Regions from separate parts of the Pseudoalteromonas sp. TAP-3C genome, predicted to be linked through region 2. Evidence: predicted binding sites of a transcription regulator. Region 2 holds the regulator's gene; the other holds the start of a gene.

Region 1 (3,422 bases), 1.7 Mb from region 2:
TGCCATACCCGCAGTAATTGCACCATCCCCTATAACGGCAACAGTTTTGCGTCCTTTACCTTCTTTTTGCGCTGCAATAGACATCCCTAGCGCAGCCGAAATAGATGTGCTTGAATGGCCAACGCTGAATGTATCGTATTCACTTTCTTCTCTGAATGGGAAAGGGTGCAGCCCATCTTTTTGACGGATTGTATGCATTTGGTCACGACGCCCGGTTAATATTTTATGTGGGTAAGCTTGATGACCTACATCCCAAACTAAACGGTCTTCAGGTGTGTTATAAACATAATGTAATGCAACGGTAAGTTCTACGGTTCCTAAACCAGACGCTAAGTGACCACTACTTTGCGATACCGAGTTGAGTAAATAGTCACGCAATTCATGGCTAAATGCACAAAGCTTGTCTTGTGCTAAGTCTCGCAAGTGGGCTGGTTTGTTCACCAAATTAAGTAATGGATACTTGCTGCTATCAAGTGTCATGGTTTTTTATATATCCTTCGCTAATATTAACCCCTTTTAAAACGAACAAGGTTGTTAAAGGCGGTTTAATATTTAGTAATAATTTTGTACTAAGAGTTAATACGTTTTAGCCATGTTTAATGGTCACGTTCAATTAAATAGTTTGCTAATGCCGTTAAATCTGTTGTGTCTGCGTCAATGTTGGCTAACGCGTCATGGGCTTGTTGTATTAAATTTTGTGCTTTTTGCTTTGCGCCTAGCATACCTAATAAAGCAGGGTATGTCGCTTTATTCGCTGCAATATCTGAGCCTTGGGGTTTGCCTAAAGTAAGCGTATTGCCCTCAACGTCTAAAATATCGTCATGGACTTGAAAGGCAAGCCCTACAGCATACCCAAAAGTTGATAAGTTATCTAAAGTTTGTTGGTTTACATTAGATGCGCAAAGCGCGCCAAGGGTAATAGCACAATTTATTAATGCGCCGGTTTTTAGTTTGTGAATACGTTCTAATTCATCAACTGTAATAATTTTATCGGTTGCTGCAATATCAAGACCCTGCCCGCCAACCATACCTTGCAACCCAGAAGCGTGGGCTAATTCGGCAATCATTTTTAATTGTGCTTCATTTGAGCACTTAAATTTATGCTTAGCTATAAGCTCAAATGCTAGAGCTTGCAGGGCATCACCCGCTAAAATAGCTTGCGCTTCACCATAGACAATATGACAGGTCGGCTGACCACGACGTAAGTCATCGTCATCCATGGCGGGTAAATCATCATGAATTAATGAATAGCTATGAATGCACTCTATAGCTGCTGCGAGTACGTCTAAATCATGCTTTTCGGCACCGAGCATTTTACCTGTAGTGTAAACTAAGAACGGGCGTAGTCGTTTACCGCCATTCATTAAACTATAATGTGTGGCTTCTTTAATGGTGATGGCGCTATCAAGGGGCTGATCAAAATAAAGGTTAAGGGTGTTGGCTACATCATCTTGAGCGCGTTTAATTTGTTCTTTTATGCTCACAATTATTCCATATCGTTATCAAACTGGGTAAGCGGTGCTTTTTCATCATTACCCATTAATATCGACACCTTTTGCTCGGCTTGTTGAAGTTTTCCAGAAGAGGCACTGGCTAATGCAATGCCGCGTTCAAATTGTTTTAAAGACTGCTCGAGCGATAAATCACCTTGTTCCATTTCACTGACAATTGTTGTTAGTTCTTCTAGTGCTTGTTCGAAACTTAAATTTTCAGGTTTTTTAGTCGCCATCTTTATTTTCAACTTACATAATAAATTTAGACGCTAATTTTAGGGGGAATGCTAAACTAGGTCAAAGAATGATGTGGTTTTTTAATAGATAAATGACGTTAAGCAGATTTTATAGCTTATTAGCGCTATATTTTTAGAATGTTAATTTTGATTATTAGATAGATAAGCTTTGTTGATTTAAAATGAGATGGGTTTGGATTTTTTTGTTATTATAAAAAATCACTTAAGTATTTCAGTGCCTTGCCGATAAATATCTAATATCAACGCTTGCGAATAAAAAATATAAAACCTTTGGAGGGAATGTGGATTTAGCAACCATTATTGGGATTCTTGGCGCAATTGGCTTAATTGTCATGTCCATGTTTATGAGTAGCAGCGGTGAAGTTGCCATGTTTTACAATACCCCGTCGGTGATTATTGTATTTGGTGGTTCACTTTTTATCGTTTTATCTAACTTTACTCTTGCACAATTTTTCGGTATTGGCAAAGTCTGTGCAAAAGCGTTTATGTTTAAAATCGAACCTCCGGAAGAGTTAATTGAAAAAGCCGTTGAACTAGCAGATTCTGCTCGTAAGGGGGGGTTTTTAGCCTTAGAAGAAGCTGAAATACCCAATCCTTTTATGCGTAAAGGCGTGGATATGCTGGTTGATGGCCATGATGCCGATGTTGTAAGGGCTACATTACAAAAAGATATTTCACTCACTACTACGCGCCATGATATGGGGGCACGTCTTTTTAAATCATTAGGTGATATAGCGCCTGCAATGGGCATGATAGGGACTTTAATAGGCTTAGTTGCAATGCTCTCAAATATGGATGACCCTAAATCAATCGGACCGGCGATGGCGGTCGCGTTGTTAACCACATTATACGGTGCGTTTTTGGCGAACGTAGTTGCAATTCCTATCCAAGTAAAACTTGAACTGCGAAAAGATCAAGAAGCGATGAATCAGCGATTAATTTTGGATGCTGTCCTCGGTATTCAGGATGGTCAAAACCCAAAAGTAATAGAAGGGATTTTGAAAAACTACCTAGCTGAGTCAAAACGTGCAGTGAACACTGAGGAATAACTATGTCTGATGAAGAAGAGTGTAAATGTCCTCCCCCAGGACTACCTGCATGGATGGGGACATTTGCTGATCTAATGTCGCTATTAATGTGTTTTTTTGTACTCTTACTGGCATTTTCTGAAATGGACGTGCTTAAGTTTAAACAAATTGCAGGGTCTATGAAATTCGCCTTTGGTGTACAAAATAAAATAGAAGTTAAAGATATACCAAAAGGCACCTCCGTTATAGCTATGGAATTCACCCCAGGGAAACCTGAACCCACCCCCATTGAAACTATTCAGCAGCAAACGGTAGAAATGACCCAACAAACGCTAGAGTTTCAGGCCGGTGATGAAAGCTCAGCTGGTGGCCGACAAGAGCAGCGCGGCGAAAAACGAGGGGGAGAATCGAGTAGTACTTCTGAAGAGGTTGCTGCAGCGACCTCTGTTTCTGCTGCTGATCAAGAACAAATAAATGATTTAGTTAAAAAAATTGCGCAACAGCTTGAAAAACAAATTATTGATGGTGCAATTGAGCTCGAATCACTAGGGCAACAAATTATTATCCGTATTAGAGAAAATGGCTCGTTCCCCTCAGGTAGCGCCTTTTTACAACCACAATTTAAACCTATTATTCAAGATATT
Region 2 (3,422 bases):
CAAAAGCAGTTAACAGATGGATTAAGCTTTCTTCAACTTCACGAACAAGTTCAATAACACGACGAATAACCTGACCAGTTAAATCCTGATAATCTTGAGCCATTAACACATTAGTCATCAATGTTTGTAGCTCATCTGTTTTGTGATGAGAACTATTCATGAACTTATCAATGCTATGGCAAAGTGATTTAAACTCACCAAGCTCAATCTCGCGATTCATCAACCGGTCCCAGGTAGGCTTAATACCCGCTATTTCATCCGCGATTTCTTGTGCTAATGGCAAACTTGCTTCAACTGCATCCATCGTTTTATTGGCCGCATTTTCTGTCATTTCCATAACATAATTAAGGCGCTTTTTAGCATCAGGGATGGCATCGGTAGTAATGTCTGCCAACCGAGTATCTAATTCGAAACTTTTTAAAGCTTCGTGTAACTGGCGCGTTAACTTACCTACCTCAGCAAATAACGCTGATTGCTCTAATGAAGCTGTTTCTAAAATCAACTCATCCGCTTTATCTTGCTCACCGTTTTCTAAAAAAACAACTAATTGGCGAGCTTGTTCTAAAGTAATCTGAGGCGCAGCGGGTGCTGGCATAAGCCTCTCCCTCTAATTAACCTAAGCGTTCAAACACTTTTTCTAATTTAGTTTTCAATGTGCCTGCTGTAAATGGTTTAACAATGTAACCATTTACGCCTGCTTGAGCTGCTGCAATTATTTGTTCTTTTTTAGCTTCAGCCGTTACCATTAAAACAGGGATATGTTTTAATTTTTCATCAGCTCGAATTGCCCTCAAAAGATCAATACCTTGCATGCCTGGCATATTCCAATCTGTTACTACAAAATCAAATACTTGATTTTGCAACATAGGCAAAGCAGTAGAACCATCATCTGCTTCTTGAACATTGGTAAAACCTAAATCACGCAACAGGTTTTTTATAATACGTCTCATCGTAGAAAAATCATCAACAACGAGAATTTTAATGTTTTTATCCAAAACATCCTCCAGTGAGGCCTGAACCTTTATTTACTTACTTCTAGTTTATCCAGTCATTGATTTTTGCTTTTAGCTTAATCATCGCCTGACCATGTATCTGACTTACACGCGATTCGCTTACATCGAGTATATGCCCTATTTCTTTTAAATTCATTTCATCGTTATAGTACAAAGAAAGCACCATTGCCTCTTTTTCTGGCAACGATTTTATCGCACTAAGTAAAGATTCATTAAACAAATCATTCTTAACATTATTGAATGGTTTGTCTAGTGCTAAATCTTGGCCATAGGGTGTAATAACATCATCATCAATACCAAGATCTTCAATACCTAAAACTTTGCTTACATTCACATCGTTTAAAATATGATGGTACTCATTTAACGAAATTTCAAGTTTTTCAGCAACTTCACTATCTTTAGGCTCACGGTTTAAGCTACCTTCAAGCGCGACGATAGTTTCTGCAACTAAACGACTTTTTCTATGAACTGACCGTGGAACCCAATCACCACGGCGCATTTCATCAATCATAGCACCGCGAATTCGAATACCTGCAAAGGTTTCAAAACTGGCACCTTTACTTGCATCAAAGTTTTTAGACGCTTCTATCAAACCAATCATACCCGATTGAATTAAATCATCTAACTGCACACTGGCCGGTAAACGAGCAATTAAATGACATGCCACCTTTTTGACTAATGAGGCATGCTTTTCAACAATCATATTTAAATTCTGTGTTGATTGATATCCCATAGCTCTATTCACCGGTGTTGTCATCGTTAATTACTAACAAGCTTCTCAATAAAAAACTCTAAATGTCCTGAAGCTTGACTAGGTGTTGGCCACTTAGTTATTTTTGTTGCTAATGTCTTAAAAGCAATCGCCGCAGGCGACCCTGGAAAGACTTCAACAATCACTTTTTGGCGTCGTGTTGCTTTACGCATATTTTCATCATAAGGAACCGTTGCCACTAACTCCATTGAAATATCTAAAAACCGGTCGGTCACTTTTGAAAGCTTAGCAAATAACTCCTGCCCTTCTCGTAAACTACGCACCATGTTAGCAACAATTTTAAATTTATATACGCCATGCTCACGGCTAAGTACTTTAATAAGCGCATAAGCATCAGTGATTGAAGTCGGCTCATCACAAACCACCACCATCACATCTTGTGCAGCACGGGAAAAGCTCAGCACCATATCAGAAATACCGGCCGCGGTATCAACAACTAAAATATCAAACTCAGTATTTAGCTCACTAAATGCACGAATAAGACCGGCATGCTCTGACGGTGATAATTCAACCATACTTTGCGAACCTGACGTTGCAGGCACTATTTTTATCCCTGCAGGACCTTCTACTAATATATCATCAAGTTCACATTCACCTGATAAAACATGAGATAAATTGCGCTCTACTCGTAATCCGAGCATAACATCACAATTAGCAAGACCTAAATCAGCATCTAATACAAGTACACGTTTGCCTTGTTGGCCTAACGCGATTGCAGTGTTTAGAGATACATTTGTTTTGCCTACTCCACCTTTGCCGCCGGTGACAGCGATAACTTTTACGCCGTTATTATTATTGTTACTCATTTTGCGAAGGCCGCTTGCTTGATCTAAAACTGTGTTAATCATACATCTCTACTGTGCTCGACGCCACTGCTTGGTGTCGTGATTGTTGTGCTTTTATTCTCTTTAAATACAATTGCTCAGCTTTTTTTACTAGTTTTTCAGCGTTTGCCACTCTAATATCTTCTGGTACTCGCTGACCGTTAGTAAGATACCCTATCGGGAGGCGATTTTGAATCGCAATACTAATAATCTCACCTAAACTCAATGACTCATCTAATTTAGTAAAAATACATCCACTCAACTGCACTTTTTTGAAATGCTTTACTGTTTCTTGTAATACATTTATTTGTGCCGTAGCACTTAATACTAAATAACTACGTATATCAACACGCTGATTACGCATCAAGGTGTTTAACTGCGCAGTCAAACGCAAATCACGTTGACTCATTCCGGCAGTATCAATTAATACTAGACGTTTATTTCGTAAATGGTATAAAACCTCAGCTAATTCATTGGCATTTTTTACTTGTTTTACACCACAGCCAATAATACGGCCATAAGTCGCTAACTGCTCATAAGCACCAATACGGTAAGTATCAGTGGTAATAAGGGCCACTTTATCAGCCCCATATTTTTGGGCACCTAATGCTGCTAGTTTTGCAACTGTGGTCGTTTTACCCACGCCCGTTGGGCCGACTAGTGCATATACACCACCTTGACGAAGTATTTCATTGTTAGTGGTTTGCATTTGATCTTCGACCATGCTCAACAACGCCTTCCAACCTTGCTGGCGAGACACATCGTCTGGTACAAAACATGCCATTTGCTCAGCAACGTCTTTTTCAATACCCA

The links. Region 2 encodes FliA, which starts transcription of late flagellar genes. Its sites were predicted from a motif close to CTAAAGNTNNNNNNNNNNNNGCCGATA; they were not measured.
Region 1: pomA (flagellar motor protein PomA) is a predicted target of FliA. The motif match lies at 1,952-1,978, and genes of this name have one in related genera.

What each region holds. Positions count from the first base shown of each region.
Region 1 is NZ_CM187618.1:2,481,112-2,484,533, reverse strand. Features, by position in the region: gene dxs (1-deoxy-D-xylulose-5-phosphate synthase) at 1-480, opposite strand, end outside; gene ispA ((2E,6E)-farnesyl diphosphate synthase) at 597-1,484, opposite strand; gene xseB (exodeoxyribonuclease VII small subunit) at 1,487-1,729, opposite strand; gene pomA (flagellar motor protein PomA) at 2,032-2,799, shown strand; gene AC6H44_RS11620 (flagellar motor protein MotB) at 2,802-3,422, shown strand, end outside.
Region 2 is NZ_CM187618.1:819,358-822,779, reverse strand. Features, by position in the region: gene AC6H44_RS03820 (protein phosphatase CheZ) at 1-595, opposite strand, end outside; gene cheY (chemotaxis response regulator CheY) at 612-995, opposite strand; gene AC6H44_RS03810 (RNA polymerase sigma factor FliA) at 1,036-1,746, opposite strand; gene AC6H44_RS03805 (MinD/ParA family ATP-binding protein) at 1,773-2,633, opposite strand; gene flhF (flagellar biosynthesis GTPase FlhF) at 2,626-3,422, opposite strand, start outside.